3 regions of the Paenirhizobium cremeum genome follow, and region 3 is predicted to be linked to each of the others. Evidence: predicted binding sites of a transcription regulator. Region 3 holds the regulator's gene; each other region holds the start of a gene.

Region 1 (5,982 bases), on a different replicon from region 3:
CATTGACGTCGTTCTCGATCGTCACGTCGCAACCCAGCGCCTGTCGCAGCCCCCTCACCACATCGAGGCTGCCGACGTCGCCCATGTTGGGGGCGAGCGCCAGATGGCCCGTCTCCGGATCGACCACGCCGGGGGTGGCGACTGCGGCGAAGAGCATTTTCTCCGGCCGTATATTGGAACGCGCAAGCCCGGCCTCGACGAGGTCATGCACCTGTTCGAACTGGGCAAGGCCCGTCTTGCCGCCGGTGGCATGTTCGATTTCATGGACGATGGTGCCCGTGAGGCTGACCAGCGCCAGGCGAACAGTGTTGGCGCCGATGTCGACGCCGAGCGCGTAGCCGCCATCGGGGGCGACTTCATATGTGATGGCGCTTCGCCCGACCTTGCCGCTCACGACACCCTTGACGCGCACCCAGCCGGATTCCTCCAGGGTGCGGATGACCTCCGACATGGTCTGCTTGGAAAGTCCGGTTTTCTTGGCGAGCGTGGCGCGCGAGGTCGGGCCCTCGTTGAGAAGGATATCCATGGCCGCGCGAACGGAGATCTGTCGCAGAACGGGCGCGGGGGGCGCTCTGAGATTCATGGGCGGCGGGCCTCTTGGGTTGTGAACGGGCTGCGAACGATGCTCGGAATGATTACCTCAAGCGGGAAGCTTTTGAAAGCGTTCGCCGACCTGACGAACTTAATCCCTACGCGGAATTTGATCTATTCACAGGCGGATGGCGCAATCGGCGCCCTCTCCCCGGCGCGGGATGCTGCGGGCATCCTTTTCCATCCGCAGGGCGCTTTCCGCTCCGAAAAATCCTGTCGGCGAGTGACAGGTCTTCCTTCCTGTCGTTGGATGAGACGTGGAAGATCCCCGTCCATCCCCGGTGGGTAAACTCGTTCGGGCAATGGCCCGGCGAGGCAGGTTTGTCGTGTCAATATCGTCTTATGAAGGGGGTGGACTGTCTGATTATATGGGCCGGAGGCATCGGTCTCAGCCCTCCTGAGAATTGAAAACGCCGGCAATAACCGGTCTGATCCAGCCTGGGTAAAGCGTGTGTGCTGTGTGCGTAAGGGAAGCTGGCATCCCATGAAAATCGAACGTCTGGCGGATCTTGATGAGAGCTCCACGATCGCGGCGGATCTCGTGATCGTGGGCGCCGGTCCCGTGGGCCTGACGATCGCCAGCGAATGCGCGGCTACGGGCAGGAAGGTGCTCGTCGTCGAAAGCGGGCTCGAAGTGGAAACCGCACAGCATGCTGAACTCAATGCGGTCGAGAACATCGGCGAGCTTCAGTCGGAAGCGCAGGTGAAAAAACGGATAGAATTCCACGGCTCTCAAGCCCAGTTCTGGTCTCCGCAGGTCCAGCCCTTCGGGGTCCGATGTCGGGCCCTCGGCGGATCGACGCATGCATGGGCCGGCAAATCGGCCCCCTTCGATGCCATCGACTTCAAGCCGCGCCCCTGGGTCCCTTATTCCGGTTGGCCGGTCGATCACGGTGAGATCGCGCCTTACCTGCTACGCGCGACAGAGGTTCTGAACCTGAGCCCCAAGGCGCCGCCCCGACGGTTCGATGCGGAGGGGCTGCATTCCTTCTATTGGCAATTCGCCCGTTCCCGCGTCGACAAGCTCGACGTCATGCGTTTCGGCAGCGAGGTGATGGCGCGGCGGCCCGCCAATGTCCGCATTCTGCTCGATGCATCCGTGACGCATGTCGGCCTGAACGCCGAGGGGACGCATTTTTCGTATCTCGACGTCGCCAGCATGGAGGGCAGGCGCGCGCGCATCGAAGCGAAGCTCTGCGTCCTTGCCGCAAGCGGCATTGAAAACGCCCGCCTGCTCTTGGCATCCAACGACGTTCACACCAACGGTATCGGCAATCGCTACGATGTGGTGGGACGCTATCTGATAGATCATGCCGCCGCGCGTGTCGGCCGTTTCTCGGCCGATGACATGGCCGTGCCTGCTAAGCTTTTCGGCTTCTTCGGGGTTCACCACAAGAGCCGTTCGCATATGTTCATGCATGGGCTGGCACTGACCGAGCGCGTGCAGGAACAGGAACAACTGCTCAACGCCGCGGTCTATTTCTCGACGGAACGGGCGCCCGACGATCCGTGGGACGCGCTGAAAAAACTGTTGCGCTGGAAAAGCGCGAACATCAGCCGCGACCTGTTGTCGGTGGTGACGGGATCGGGGTTTCTTGCGAGGGGGATCGGCATGAGGGTCCTGTCGGACCACCGCACGCCCCAGGCCGTCAAGGACCTCGTCATCAATGCCGCGATCCGGCTGTCGCCGAACATGGTCGCAGACGAATTCCAGAGCCGCGGCTTGCCCCACAAGCTTTCCGGCCTGCGCATCGAAGCCATTTGCGAGCAGATGCCCAATCCCCAAAGCAGGATCAGCCTCAGTTCGCGGAAGGACCGGTTCGGCACGCCTCTCGCAAGGGTGGACTGGCGCATCAACGCGGCCGAGCGGCATACGCTGCTGCGGATCGCCGAACTCTCGCGCGCAGCGCTTGTAAGCCAGGGACTACCCGCTCCCACGCTGGAGGAATGGGCGCGCGAACGCCGGCCTGAAGATATCGTCATCATCGACATGGCGCATACGCTCGGCACGACACGGATGTCGAACGACCCGAAGACCGGTGTCGTCGACAGGAACTGCAAGGTCCACGCGCTGCCCAACCTCTATGTCGCCGGCGGTTCCGTCTTCCCGACCAGCGGCCATGCCAATCCCACCCTGATGATCGTCGCCTTTGCGATCAGACTGGCCGATCATCTGAGCGCGCAACTGAGGGCCGGCTGAGGCAGAGCGGTCGCCTGTCCGCTCTCGGCTTTTTGCCCTGGCCGACGTTGCCGGCCTTATACCTGTTCCGCAGATCGGGCTGGTTCGGGGTGCTGCCTCGAAGTCTTCATCGAACCGCCGTCTGCCGGGTCCGTTCGGCCGCCGCGACGATCGTCTTTTTCAGTCATATCTCTGTGATCTTGCAGCGATAGAGCCTCTGTTGGACCTGTTTCAAGACGCAACAAAGGAGAAGCGCTATGGCTAATATCGACACCAGTAAATTGTCCTGGGACGAATGGGACGAGCTGCAAAATCCGCCGCCGGCCGAAACCGATTTCGACCGCGTCGTCGAATCGGCTCTTTCTCGCCGCGGCTTCCTCGGCGGTGTTCTGGCCCTCGGTTCGGCCGCCGCCGCCATGGGCACGCTCGGCACTGCCGCCAACCTGATGTCGTCCACCTCGGCCGAGGCACAGGAAGCCGCCGCTTCGCGCTTCCCGTTCAAGCCGGTGCCGGCCGCGACCGACAACACCATCCACGTTCCGGAAGGTTATAGCTGGAAGCCGCTTGCAAAGTGGGGCCAGCCGCTGTTCTCCAACGTTCCGGACGTCGACCCGGTCAAGGGTGTGGCGGTCGAGCATTCCGACAAGGTTTTCGGCGAAAACACTGACGGAATGGAACTTTTCGTTGTCGGCGGCCATCAGATCATCGCCGTCAACCACGAATATGTGAACCCCGAGATCAACCTGCCGCATCGTGAAAAGGGCAATCCGGAGAATGCGGACGAAGTGCGCATCCTGCAGAACATGCAGGGCGTGACGGTCATGGAAGTGGCCGAGGGTGAAAATGGCTGGGAAATCGTGCTCGATAGCCCGTTCAACCGCCGCATCCACCACAACACGCCGATGAAGCTTTCCGGCCCCGCCGCCGGCTCTGACCTCATCAAGACCGCAGCCGATCCGAACGGCACCGACTGTCTCGGGACCTTCAACAACTGCGGCGCCGGCCGTACGCCGTGGGGCACCTACCTGACCTGCGAGGAAAACTTCAACGGCTATTTCGGCACCACCAATGCCGAGTTCAAGATGCCTGACGACTACAAGCGCTACGGCATCGCCGCCGAGACGCGTTATGCCTATGAGAAGTTCGATGAGCGCTTCGATGTGGCCAAGAACCCGAACGAACCGCGCCGCGCCGGCTATGTCGTCGAGATCGATCCGTCGGATGCCTCCTCGACCCCGGTCAAGCGCACCGCGCTCGGCCGCATCAAGCATGAAAACGCCGCCGTGGTGGTCGCGCGCGATGGCCGCGTGGTCGTCTATATGGGCGATGACGAGCGTGGCGAATTCCTTTACAAGTATGTCTCGAACGGCATCTACGTTCCGGGCGGCGATACCTCGAAGCTGCTCGACGAGGGCACGCTCTACGTCGCCAAGTTCGCCGACGACGGCACCGGCGAATGGCTGGCTCTGACGCCGGAAACCACCGGTATGAAGATGGACGAAATCTGCGTCTTCACCCGCCAGGCCGCCTCCAAGGTCGGCGCCACGACGATGGACCGCCCGGAATGGGTGGCGATCAACCCGGTTGCCATCGAGGCTTATTGCGCGCTGACCAACAACTCGAACCGCGCCGTTCTCAAGGACGGCAAGATGCGGACGAACGCCGGCGGCGACGTCATGGCGCTCAACGCCGCCAACCCGCGCGAGAAGAACGAATACGGCCAGATCATCCGCTGGTATCCGGAAAACGACGATCATGCCGACGGCAAGTTCAAGTGGGACCTGTTCGTCATGGCCGGCAATCCGGACGTTCACAAGGGCGATGCCTATGCCGGTTCCTCCAACATCAACTCCGGCAACATGTTCAACTCGCCCGATGGCATGATGTTCGACAGCACCGGTCTTCTTTGGATCCAGACCGATGGCGAAGACACCAATGAAGGCGAGTTCCTTGGCCAGGGCAACAACCAGATGCTCGCCGGCGATCCGGCCACCGGTCGCATCGAACGCTTCCTGACCGCGCCGAAGGGTGCGGAAGTGACGGGCCAGACCTGGTCTGCCGACAAGCGCACCCACTTCGTCGGCATCCAGCACCCCGATGCCCCGTTCCCGGACGGCGAAGGCAAGCTGCCGCGCTCGACGGTGATTGCGATCAAGCGCAACGACAATGCGTTGGTCGGTTGATCGCCAGGTGTCTTGATAAAGTCGGGGGCGCCGGTTTCGGCGCCCCTTCCATTTCCGGTGTCGCGCAAACGCGCTTGTCCAGGCCTGCCCGCGCTCGGCTCCTCCTTCCATGGGGAAGGGCCGGCGCATGTCTCAGAAGCGTGCGTCGATATCGACCACGCCGATCAGCTTGTGATTGACGAATTCCTTCAGCCCCAGTCCGATCAACTCCCGGCCGTAGCCGGAACGCCTGATGCCGCCGAATGGCAGGTCGGCTTCCACCTTGGTCGGGTGGTTGACGAAGACCATGCCGGTCGAGATCTTCCGGGCGACTTCCGCACCATGCGCCGGATTGGAGGTGAAGACGGAGCCGCCGAGGCCGAAAGGCGAATCGTTGGCGATACGCACCGCATCGGCTTCGTCCCGTGCCCGGAACAGCATCGAGACCGGTCCGAAGAATTCCCAATAGCGGGCCGGGTTGTCCTCGGCGAGATCGGTGAGGATGGTGGGCTGCACAAACGCGCCCCGATTGGGCACGGGCGGGCCGACTTCCTCGGCCTTTGCACCCAATCTGACGGCCTCGCGGATCTTCTCCTTCACTTCGTCCGCGGCGCCCTGCGACGAAAGCGGCGCAAGTGTCGTTTCGGGAGCGAAGGGATCGCCGGCGACGAGGCCGGCCACGCCTTCGCGGTATCGAGTGAGGAACTCGTCATAGACCTTGTCGACGATAATCATGCGCTTTGAGGAAACGCAGACCTGGCCGCCGTTCCAATGCCGGCCGAAGACGCCCCACCTGACGGTCTTTTCGAGATCGGCGTCCGCCAGCACCACGAAGGCGTCGGCGCCGCCAAGCTCCAGCGTCGATTTCTTCAGGGCCTTGCCGGCCTGCGCGGCGACAACGGACCCCGCGCCTTCCGAGCCCGTCAGCGCCACGCCATGCACCCGGTCGTCATTGAGGATGAGCTCGATCTGGGAACGCGTCGCGTAAAGGTTGCGGAAAGCGCCCTCGGGAAGTCCGGCTTCCTTCATCAGCCCTTCGAAGGCTGCGGC
Region 2 (5,982 bases), 540 kb from region 3:
GGCATCGAAACCGCGCCGGTTGTAGAGACCGGTCAGGAGATCCGTCTGGGCGGCATTCCGGAGTTCTCCGACCAGCAATTCCCTTTCCCGCATCAATCGGCTGGCAAACGCAACCCCTTTTGCCGCCAGCAGGATCACCACTCCGACCAGCACCGAAAACACCGCCATTGCTCCGACCAGCAATTCGAGCAGGAAACGGGAACGCAGGGCAAGCGCGTCGCCACTCGCGCGGATGTCGTCGAGCGCGAAACGGATGCCGCTCTGCCACAGAGCAGTCCTGTCGTCCTGCAGGCGCGACCATCGGTGCAACATCAGGCGAGACGGCTGCGCCTTTCCCGCGGAAATCTCGCGCGCCGTATGCGCAAGCCATCTGCCGTCAAGGGAGAGATCAAAATCCTGGAGTCGCCTGATCGCACCTGCATCCTGAAATAGGGAGAGCCGCTCGGTCACGACAGTCAGGAAGGCGAACGACTGGTTGAATGTCTCAAGGTCCTGCTTCGACAACCGGCGTCCGCGGAAGTGCTCGGTTCCGTAAAAGGCGACCATCAGTCCCGCCTCGTTTGCATCGAGAAGATCAACCAGCAGGCTCAGTTGCCGCGAAAGGTCGGGATCTTCGATCTCATAACGAAGTGCAGCGACCAGTTCCAAAAGTGCGTTCGAAACGGGCTTGTAATATCCAACGACCTGATCGACGCTTGCAATACCCTTATCGACTGTAGTGCGGAACGTCTTCAGGCGTTCGGAAACCCGCCATAGCTCTCGAATCAGCAGGTGGAGGTTGCGTTCCTCTTCCGCATAGAGCGCCAGAAGAGCCAGAAAACGATCGAGGCGGCCGTCGAGATCAGAACGCCGCACCGCCAGCGTTTCCCGGTTTGCGTCGCTTCTATCCGCAAGAAAAAGGGTTGTCGAATGCGCCTCTTCGGCAACGATGGAAGAGGCAATATTGCCAGCATCGGACACGATATAGGCGTAGTGCTTTCCGGCCTCGAAGTTCCTGTAGTTCTGGTAGTAACTGCGCAGAAGAAGAACTGCCTCAGCCGCCATGATGAGGCTGGGCAGCAGCAGTGCCGCAATGATGATCCTTCTCGTGCCTTCCAGATTCATCCATTCACCGCGAGCGTCGCTATAGCGCCCGGAATTTCCGCGCGGCTCAGCCCCTTAAAATCAAGGGCAGTCTACGGTGAAGGTGATAACAACCTCTAAATTAGCGAGGACGGATCATGCGGCTCTTCGGCATCCGCTTCCATGTCGAGACGGACGAAATCCCGAGTGTCCGGGTCCATGACCCAGAGTTCGCCATTGGCAATATCGAACCAGGCGCCATGGATCTGAAGCTTGCCGCGCTCCTCGAGGATGCGCACGCAGGGGAAGGTCCTGAGATTGGCGATCGAATTGCGGATTGAGATGCGTTCCAGCGCAGTTTGGCGCTCCGTGTCCGTCATCACCGAATTGCCCTGGATCTGTTCGGCGGCGGAACTGACGAGACCCATCCATTTTCCGATGAAGTCACCGGGAGAAAGCGGTTCCGCATTGGGATCGAGCGCCGCCCGGATACCGCCGCAGCGGCCATGCCCCATGACGATGATGTCCTTGACGCGCAAGCCCTGCACTGCAAATTCGAGCGCTGCCGACGTCGAATGATAATGGCCGTCGGGTTCGTAGGGCGGCACCATGTTGGCGACGTTTCGCACCACGAAGAGTTCGCCCGGACCGGCATCGAAGATGGTTTCCGGAGCCGCACGGGAATCGCAGCACGCAATGATTAGCGTCTGGGGCTTCTGCCCCTGGTCCGCCAATTGCCGGTATCGCTCCCGTTCGGCCGTGTAACGGCCATTCATGAAGTTGCGATATCCGTCGATCAAGGGAATAGGGAAGCTCTTCATGGCTCTTCGATTAGCGTGTGCTGACGCTCATGGCAACAGTCTCATGCAAACTTCGAAGTGTTGGCTGCCTTGCATTTTCAGCGATGCTTCGGACGTTGCGCCGGATGAACGAGCCGCCGCATCTGGACGAGCGCCATCGGCGACGACAGGCTGGAAGCGTCGCTTTCCAGCGTCAGTTCGTCTCCGCCCTTCTTCGCTGTGCGCGCCAGCATTTCATAGACGCCGGCGGTGGCAAGCTGAAGCGCCCGTTCCTCGGGCAGGCCCTCGAGCAGCCTTGCCAGGAACAGGGCCGAGAGCAGGTCGCCGAGGCCGTTCGGCGGATTGTCGATCAGCCGGTGCTCGGCAAGAAGCGCATTGCGGCCGCTGAGATAGAGATTGCCGGTTCCACCGGCCATCATCGGAACTGCAGAAGTCACCAGCATTTGCGGCGGGCCGAGAGAAAGCGCGGCCTCCATGATGTCGTTGTTGCTCTCCAGTGCGCTGCCGACCAGCCAGGCGAGTTCGTAGCGGTTCGGCGTAGCGATCGTCGCAAGCGGAATGAGATGATCGCGAATGGCCACGGCGGTTGTCTCCGGAACGTAAAGACCGCCAAGATCGCCCATCACGGGATCGCAGATATAGACAAGGTCGGGCTTCTTCGCCTTCAGCGCCTCGATGAGGCGGGCGACGGAACGTGGCTGGGCGCTGTTGCCGAAATAACCGGTCAGGACGGCGGACACTTCGGGAAGCCAGGGCGCGCGGATCAGGTCGTCGATAGCCCTGTCGAAATCCGCGTCCTCAAAGGTAAGCCGCGTCGAGGGGCCATGGCCGGGATGCCACGGAAGAACCACCGTCGGCAGGGCCCAGACGGGAAAACCGAGGCTCTCGAGCGCGAAGACGGCGGCGCGATTGCCGACCGATCCCCGGACCACATGGCTCGAAATGACGATGACGGCACCCTTTAACTTCTCTGTCATGACCGGATTTCCACTTTCGTTCGCGCCGTTGATCCGCCTTTTGTGTCGGACCTGTCAATATCGCGCATCTGCTGCGTCATATTTATCGCGTATTCAAACAGCGGAAATATCGGTCTCTGGCTCGAATGCAGATACATCATTTGGCAAATTGTTTTATGAATCATGCACGCAACATGCGCATGACATTGAAAGGGAGAGAGCAATGGTCGTGAACAGGAAGCTCAAGCGGGAACCTCAGCTGGAGGCCGCTTGCCGGATAGCGGAGGCGATCCAGGAGCCTTTCATTGATCCCGTCATCCTGTTCGGGCGTGCAAGCGGCGACGATCTCGACAACTATACCCCCGAAATGCTCGCGTTTTCCTCGCTGCGGGCAGCAGCAGACATCGCCGCCTGGGATGGCGACACGCCGCGCGTGGTCATCGCACCGGTCGCCGACGTCACGCCGGCAGGAACCCCGGTCAGCGTCCTTTCGATCATCGAACGCAACAAGCCTTTCCTGTATGATTCGGTCATGGGCGAGGTCACGAGCCTCTACCGCGATATCTTCATGGCCGTTCATCCGATCCTGTCAGTGGTGCCGGGTGGCCAGGTCTCGCTCGCCAATCCGGAGGAAGAGGAGCCGGAAGGCGCGATCCGCACCAGCTATATCCAGCTTCATCTTGCTCCGCTAACCGACGCGCAGGCAGAAGCTCTGAAAGCGCGCCTGGAAATCGTTCTCGCCCAGGTCCACATGGCCTCAGCGGACTGGAAGCAGATGCTCGCACTGCTCGATACGGCGATGAGCGAACTCGGCGAACTCGCTCCCGGCCGCCGCAAGGGAGATCGCGACGAGGCCCTCGCTTTCCTCGACTGGCTGCGCAACGACAACTTCACCTTCCTCGGCATGCGGGAATATGTCTATTCCGGCGAAGGCACCGCCGCGATCCTGGAACGCAACAAGGGCGAGGGGCTCGGCATCCTGTCCGATCCCGACGTGCTCGTCCTTCGTCAGGGCAAGAACGCTGTCACCACGACGCCGGAAATCCTCGAATTCCTGCAGGGGCCGGATTTCCTCATCGTCACCAAGGCAAATGTCAAATCGATCGTGCATCGCCGTGCCTACATGGACTATATCGGCGTCAAACGCTTCGACAAGGACGGCAAGGTGGTGGGCGAACTGCGGATCGTCGGCCTCTTCACCTCGACCGCTTACACGGGTTCGGTGAGCCAGATCCCTCTGCTTCGCGCCAAGGCCCGCAAGGTGACCGACCATTTCGGCTTCGACCCGCAGAGCCATTCAGGCCGCATGCTGCAGAACACGCTGGAAGCCTATCCGCGCGATGACCTCTTCCAGATCGAGCCGGAATTGCTTGCGAAGTTCTGCGAACAGATCAACGACCTGTCGGAACGTCCGCGCGTGCGCGTCCTGCCGCGCATCGACCAGTTCGACCGGTTTGTTTCACTCATCGTCTATGTTCCCCGTGAAGACTATAACTCCGTCGTACGCGAGAAGATCGGTAGCTATCTGACCCAGGTCTATCAGGGCCGCGTTTCCGCCTATTATCCAGCATTCCCGGAAGGCGGTGTGGCACGCGTACACATCATCATCGGCCGATCCGAAGGCAAGACACCGCGCATTCCTCAGGCGGCGCTCGAGGAAGCGGTGCGGGAAATTACAGCCCGCTGGAGCGACCGGTTCGAGACGCTGGCCGGCCCGAAGGCGCCGCGACTTGCCGTCAGCCAGGCCTATCAGGAGGCCTTCTCGCCGGAAGAAGCAGTCCACGACCTCGCCCATATCCAGGCATGCCTCGCCGGCGAACCCGTATCGATCGCCTTCCATGAGACCACGACGGATGCCGGCAGGCAGCTTTACCTCAAAATTTTCCATGCGGGCGCCCATCTGCCGCTGTCGCGTCGCGTGCCGCTTCTTGAAAATCTCGGTTTCAGGGTCATCAGCGAGCGCACCTTCGATATCCACGTCTCCACCGGGGACAAGGGTGACGAAGCGCTTGTGGTCCTGCACGACATGGAATTGCAGGTCCATGGCGATGATGCCTTCGGGATTGCCGAGAAAAGGGCGATTACCGAGGAAGCCTTCCTCGCCGCCTTCACAGGCAAGGTCGACAACGACACCTTCAACCGCCTGGTGCTGGCCGCCGGCTTGTCGGCGCGGGAAGTGACCGTGTTGCGCGCCTATGCCGCCTATCTCAGGCAGGCGGGCTTCGTCTACTCGCAGGGCCATATCGCCGAAACTTTGAACCGGCACCCGGCGATCGTCAAACTGATCTTCGATCTCTTCCATGTGAGCTTCGATCCGAAACTCGCCGAGAAGGCCCGCACCCGCAAGCTTGCCGAGATTCATGCGGAGCTCGAAACCGCGCTCCTCGCCGTACCAAGTCTGGATGAGGATCGCATTTTGCGGCGCTACATCAACGCGGTCGATTCGACGCTGCGCACCAATTATTTCCAGAAGAACGACAACGCAGCCACGATGCTGGCCTTCAAGTTCGACCCGCAGCTTCTCGACGGCCTGCCGGACCCCAGGCCTTTCCGCGAAATCTTCGTCTTCGGCGTTGAGGTCGAGGGCGTGCACCTGCGCTTCGGCAAGGTCGCCCGCGGCGGCCTGCGCTGGTCGGACCGCGCCCAGGACTACCGCACGGAAGTGCTGGGGCTCGTCAAGGCGCAGCAGGTCAAGAACGCGGTCATCGTGCCCGTGGGCGCCAAGGGCGGCTTCTATCCCAAGCAGCTGCCGGTAGGCGCAAGCCGCGACGCCTGGCTTGCCGCCGGCACGGAGGCCTACAAGACCTATATCCGCACGCTGCTGTCGATCACCGACAATATTGTCGGCGGCAAGGTCGTGGCCCCCGCCGATACCGTGCGGCTTGATGAGGACGATCCTTATTTTGTCGTTGCCGCGGACAAAGGCACCGCCACTTTTTCCGACACCGCGAACGGCCTTGCCCAGGCTGCGGGTTTCTGGCTGGACGACGCTTTCGCCTCCGGCGGTTCCGCCGGCTACGACCACAAGAAGATGGGCATCACCGCGCGCGGCGCCTGGGAAGCGGTCAAGCGCCACTTCCGGGAAATGAACGTGGATATCCAGACTACGCCTTTCAGCGTGGTCGGCGTTGGCGACATGTCCGGCGACGTCTTCGGCAACGGCA
Region 3 (5,982 bases):
AGCGCGCTTCATCAGCGACGAATTGACCTGGAAGGGCTGGAAGACGTTGTGCCCACGCGCCTTGTGCTCCTGGTTCATCGACACCCACGTGTCGGTGATAACCGCGTCGGCTCCGTCGACGGCCCGTTCGGCCTCATGGCACAACATGATCTCGCCGCCATTGTTGCGGGCCCAGTTCAGGAACTTGTCGTCGGGCTCGGAACCGAGCGGCACCGCCATGTTCATGCGGTAACCGAAGCGGGCGGCGCCTTCGACCAGGGAATGAAGCACGTTGTTGCCATCGCCCGTCCAGGCAATGGTCTTGCCCTTGATCGGGCCGCGATGCTCCTCGAAGGTCATGACATCCGCCATGATCTGGCAGGGATGCGTGCTGTCCGTCAGCGCGTTGATGACGGGAACGGTTGCATGCTCCGCCATTTCCAGCAACCGGGAATGATCGGTCGTGCGGATCATGATGGCATCGACGTAGCGCGAGAGAACCTTGGCTGTGTCGCCGATGGTTTCGGCACGGCCAAGCTGCATCTCGGTTCCGGACAGGAACAGCGTTTCGCCGCCGAGCTGGCGCATGCCCACATCGAAGGATACGCGCGTGCGGGTGGACGGCTTTTCGAAAATCATTGCCAGCATCTTGCCGGCCAGCGGCTTGTCAGCCGTACCGGCCTTCGTGGCCTGCTTGCGGGTTTTGGCGTCTTCGAGAATCTGCCGAAGGTCGGAAGAATTGACTGCCGAAAGATCGAGAAAATGCTTGGGAGCGGCCATGCTGTTACCTGTTTAAATCCGGGCAGTCGTGTCGAGTGTCGTCTGAACCTTTTCCGCCGCAAGGCCGATGCGGTTCAGCCCCTCCCTGGCATCCTCGGCCGTGACGACAAGCGGCGGCAGAAGGCGGATGACGTTATCGCCCGCCGGTACGCCGAGGATATGCTCGTCGCGCATCGCCTGCAGCAGCTCCGCGGAAGGCACCTTCGCCTTGATGCCGAGCATAAGGCCTTCGCCGCGTATCTCCTCGATGACACCGGGGAACCGGTCCTTGAGCTCGGCAAGACCCTGGCGGAAGACGAGCGCAACGTCGCGCACATGTTCGAGAAAACCGTCGGCGAGGACGACATCGAGCACGGCATTGCCGACTGCCATGGCAAGCGGATTGCCGCCATAGGTGGAGCCATGGGTGCCGGCCTTCATGCCCGAGGCAGCGTCTTCTGTCGCAAGGCAGGCGCCGAGCGGAAACCCGCCGCCAATGCCCTTGGCCACGGCCATGATGTCAGGCGTGATACCCGTCCATTCGTAGGCGAACAGCTTGCCTGTACGGCCGATCCCGCACTGGACCTCGTCGAAGATCAGGAGAAGACCGTTGTCATCGCAGATCTTGCGCAGTTCCCGCAGGAAACCGGCAGGCGCGGTGCGGATGCCGCCCTCGCCCTGAACGGGCTCGATGAGGATGGCTGCCGTTTCGTCAGTAATCGCCGCCTTCACAGCTTCCAGATCGCCGAAAGGCACCTGATCGAAACCCGGCGCCTTGGGGCCGAAGCCTTCGAGATATTTCGCCTGGCCGCCAGCGGCAATCGTCGCCAGCGTGCGGCCATGGAAGGCGCCTTCAAAAGTGATGATGTGGAACCGCTCGCCATGTCCCTTGGAGAACTGATAGCGGCGGGCCGTCTTGATGGCGCATTCAAGCGCCTCTGCACCGGAATTGGTGAAAAACACCCGGTCGGCAAAGGTCGCCTCGGTCAGGCGCTTGCCGAGCTTTTCCTGGCCTGGGATCTCATAGAGGTTCGAAAGATGCCAGACCTTATCGGCCTGCTCACGCAATGCGCCGACGAGATGAGGGTGGGCGTGGCCCAGCGAATTCACGGCGACACCCGCTGCGAAATCGAGATATCGCTCTCCGTTTTCCGTAATCAGCCACACGCCCTCGCCTCGCTCGAAACGCAGCGGAGCGCGCATGTAAGTCTGATAAAGCGGAGAGGCCTCGGCCATAGCGAAAGACTCCTTTCGAAGAGCTTTTGTCTTTTCGGGTGCGGACCGCACCGGAACCCCTGTTCCGCCGGGTCCAAAAAATCAAAAATGCCGCCTTGCGGCGGCGGCTGCACTATCGTCATTTCGCCCCTCCCTGTCAACGAAACACCGCGGAAAAGCGGAATTTTCGCCACTCGGAGTCGAGGGACAGAGCCAAGCGGCGCATGGGCGAACATGATCGCGCCTCGGTAGCAAGTTGGGGAAAACTTCGAAATCGATTCCCGATGATTCCGCCGACTCTTGTCACGGAGTCAGCCTCACACTAGGTTAAGAACCAATAAAGAAATTGCATGCGGCGGAATTAGTCACCGACAGTATCGAGGCAGTTTTGTTTCGGAATTTTCCGAAGCAACGGCGAGGGATTCTGCCAGCACGAATTGCGACCGGCGGAGAAAATGGCATGAACTGGACGGATGAGCGAGTAGAAAAGCTGAAGCGGCTTTGGGCCGAAGGCTTGAGCGCGAGCCAGATTGCCGCGCAACTTGGCGGAGTGAGCCGCAATGCCGTTATCGGCAAAGTTCACCGCCTCAGCCTCCCGGGCCGCGCCAAGGCCGGCGGCAGCGTCGCGACGACGCGGACGGCAAAGCGCACGGCGACGCCGCCCCGCGCCCAGAACTATGCGCCGCGCGTCACCACCCGCACCGTTGCGCGGCCTGCCGGCGCCAACATGCTCAAGGAAGAAATCGAGATCGAAGGCATCGAGGAAATCGATATCGCTCCGGCGAGCAACGTGGTCGTGCCGATTTCCCGGCGTCTGGCGCTGACGGAACTCACGGAACGCACCTGCAAGTGGCCGATCGGCGATCCTATGAAGGACGATTTCCATTTCTGCGGCTGCGAGTCGTCCGATAATTCCCCTTATTGCAACTATCACGCCAAGCTCGCCTACCAGCCGATTGGCGACAGGCGTAGGTCGGCTCGATAAAGTCCGGCGTCTTCGGACAAAACCGGAAATGTAAAAACGGGCCTTTCGGCCCGTTTTTTGTCTGTCACAACGTATCCGCAATGTGATCCTGGAAAAACCCAATCAGGCTTCCATGGAATATCCCGCGCCGCGCACGGTGCGGATCACATCCTGCATATTCGAGAAGTTGAGAGCCTTGCGAAGGCGACCCACATGCACGTCGACCGTGCGTTCGTCGACATAGATGTCGTGGCCCCAGACGCCGTCCAGAAGCTGGGAACGCGAGAAAACGCGCCCGGGGGAAGCCATCAGGAACTCCAGCAGACGGAATTCGGTCGGCCCAAGCCGGACTTCGCGGCTCTTGCGATGAACCCGATGGGTCTCGCGGTCCAGTTCGATATCGCCGCAACGCAAGACACTGGAGAGGACCTCCGGACGTGCGCGGCGCAGCATGGCCTTGACACGCGCCATCAGTTCCGGGGTCGAGAACGGCTTGACGACATAGTCATCCGCCCCGGTCGCCAGACCGCGCACGCGCTCGCTTTCTTCGCCGCGGGCCGTCAGCATGATGATCGGCAGACGTTCCGTCTCCGGCCGCATACGCAACCGGCGGCAAAGCTCGATGCCCGAGACACCGGGCAGCATCCAGTCGAGGATGAGCAGGTCGGGAACCCGCTCCTGCAGCCTCAACTCCGCTTCATCGCCACGCAGGATGGTCTCGACCTCGTAACCTTCAGCCTCGAGATTGTAACGAAGAAGCACGCTCAGTGCTTCTTCGTCCTCAACGACAGCAATCTTGGGCAACATCGACTTCAACTACCTCTCTCAGGACCGACGGCTCACTCGGCGATGGCGCCGACGGTAGCCGTCAGGTCTTCCTTCGGGCGCTCGCCTTCCGGCTGAGCGCCCGTCGCCATGTAGTAGATCGTCTCAGCGATATTGGTGGCATGGTCGCCGATGCGCTCGATGTTCTTGGCGCAAAACAGAAGATGCGTGCAGCTGGTGATGTTGCGCGGATCTTCCATCATGTAGGTCAGAAGCTCGCGGAAGAGCGAGGTATAGATGGCGTCGATCTCCTCGTCGCGATCACGGATCGACTTGGCCTTTTCGGCCGAGCGTGTCGTGTAGACGTCGAGCACTTCCTTGAGCTGCACGAGCGCAAGCTCCGACAGATGCTCGATGCCGCGGGCGAGCTTGCGCGGAACGCCGGTGGCCTGAACGGCCATGACGCGCTTGGCGTTGCTCTTGCCGAGATCGCCGACCCGCTCCAGGTCATTGGCAATCTTGAGCGCGCCGATGATCTCGCGAAGATCAGCTGCAACCGGCTGGCGGCGGGCGATGGTGACGATCGCCTTGTCGCCGATCTCGCGCTCGGCGGCATCCATGATGACGTCGTCGGAGATGACCTTCTGGGCAAGGGCGGCATCGGAATTGACAAGCGCGCGAATGCTGTCGCCCACCATCTGTTCGGCAAGCCCACCCATCTCGGAGATGCGGCGCATCAGGTATTTCAGTTCCTCGTCATAGGCCGAGTAGATATGCGATGAAGACATGTTCTTGGTATCCTTGAAATGGAAGATCGATCACCGGATGCGGCGACATCAGCCGAAGCGGCCCATGATGTAGTCCTGCGTGCGCTGATCGTCCGGATTGGTGAACATCTTGTCGGTATCGTTTTCCTCGACCAGCAGACCGAGGTGGAACATCGCCGTGCGCTGGGAAACGCGGGCCGCCTGCTGCATGGAGTGCGTCACGATGACAATCGTGAAGTTGGTTCTGAGCTCGTGGATCAGTTCCTCGACCTTGGCGGTCGCGATCGGATCGAGTGCCGAGCAAGGCTCGTCCATCAGGATGACTTCCGGGCTGACGGCGACTGCACGGGCAATGCACAGGCGCTGCTGCTGGCCGCCGGAGAGACCGGTGCCAGACTCATGGAGGCGGTCCTTCACCTCGTTCCAGAGGCCGGCCTTCTGAAGGCTGGTCTCGACGATCTGGTCGAGATCGGCCTTCGACTTGGCGAGACCATGGATGCGCGGGCCGTAGGAAATGTTCTCGTAGATCGACTTCGGGAACGGGTTCGGCTTCTGGAAAACCATGCCAACGCGCGCGCGCAGTTCGACCACATCGATGGACGGATCGTAGATGTCCATCTCGTCGAGCGTGATCTTGCCGGTGACCCGGCAACCGTCGATCGTGTCATTCATGCGGTTGAGCGTCCTGAGGAAGGTCGACTTACCGCAGCCCGAAGGGCCGATGAGCGCGGTTACCGTATGCTCGCGAACGTTCAGGTTCACGTCGAAAAGCGCGCGCTTCTCGCCGTAGTAAACCGAGACGTCCTTGCCAATCATCTTGTAGTTCACATCGCTCATTTTCTGATCCAGCGCCTTTTCAACTGCTGATTCCGACATCATGTTCATGTCTCTTCTCCCTCTACCAGCGCCGTTCGAAGCGTCGCCGCAACAGGATTGCGCCCACATTCATTACCAGAAGGAACAGGAGCAGAATAATGATCGCTCCCGATGTACGTTCGACGAAAGCACGCTCCGCCTCGTTCGCCCACTGGTAGATCTGCACCGGAAGGGCGGTCGACGGCTCGAGCGGCGTACCTGGATAGTTGGCGACGAAAGCCACCATGCCGATCAGCAGCAACGGTGCCGTTTCACCGAGAGCATGCGCCAGGCCGATGATCGTGCCGGTCAGGATGCCCGGCATGGCAAGCGGCAGCACATGATGGAAGACCGTCTGCATCTTCGAAGCGCCGAGGCCGAGCGCGGCAGCGCGGATCGACGGCGGCACGGCCTTCAAAGCCGCACGCGTGGCGATGATGATGGTCGGCAAGGTCATCAGCGTCAGCACGAGACCGCCGACAATCGAGGCCGAACGCGGCAGGCCCATGAAGTTGATGAACACCGCAAGACCAAGAAGACCGAATACGATCGAGGGGACGGCAGCAAGGTTGTTGATGTTCACTTCGATCAGGTCGGTGAAGCGGTTCTTCGGGGCGAACTCTTCAAGGTAGATCGAAGCCGCGACACCGATCGGCAGCGAAAGCACGAGGACGATCA

Evidence for each region. The regulator PhoB, encoded in region 3, activates phosphate uptake and scavenging genes when phosphate is short. The targets are predictions, from matches to a motif close to TGTCATNNANCTGTCAT.
Region 1: the regulator PhoB is predicted to act here: its motif matches at 2,953-2,969, upstream of ACLBKR_RS20980 (PhoX family protein).
Region 2: the regulator PhoB is predicted to act here: its motif matches at 3,008-3,024, upstream of ACLBKR_RS18215 (NAD-glutamate dehydrogenase).

The regions. Positions count from the first base shown of each region.
Region 1 covers NZ_CP180218.1:152,458-158,439, forward strand. Annotated here, with positions in the region: gene ACLBKR_RS20970 (ROK family transcriptional regulator) at 1-583, opposite strand, end outside; gene ACLBKR_RS20975 (GMC family oxidoreductase) at 1,076-2,791, shown strand; gene ACLBKR_RS20980 (PhoX family protein) at 3,028-4,953, shown strand; gene ACLBKR_RS20985 (NAD-dependent succinate-semialdehyde dehydrogenase) at 5,086-5,982, opposite strand, start outside.
Region 2 covers NZ_CP180217.1:3,770,645-3,776,626, forward strand. Annotated here, with positions in the region: gene ACLBKR_RS18200 (sensor domain-containing diguanylate cyclase) at 1-1,104, opposite strand, end outside; gene ACLBKR_RS18205 (carbonic anhydrase) at 1,200-1,883, opposite strand; gene pdxY (pyridoxal kinase PdxY) at 1,961-2,839, opposite strand; gene ACLBKR_RS18215 (NAD-glutamate dehydrogenase) at 3,042-5,982, shown strand, end outside.
Region 3 covers NZ_CP180217.1:126,905-132,886, reverse strand. Annotated here, with positions in the region: gene argF (ornithine carbamoyltransferase) at 1-759, opposite strand, end outside; gene ACLBKR_RS00660 (aspartate aminotransferase family protein) at 772-1,974, opposite strand; gene ACLBKR_RS00655 (GcrA family cell cycle regulator) at 2,414-2,938, shown strand; gene phoB (phosphate regulon transcriptional regulator PhoB) at 3,041-3,724, opposite strand; gene phoU (phosphate signaling complex protein PhoU) at 3,757-4,470, opposite strand; gene pstB (phosphate ABC transporter ATP-binding protein PstB) at 4,519-5,334, opposite strand; gene pstA (phosphate ABC transporter permease PstA) at 5,348-5,982, opposite strand, start outside.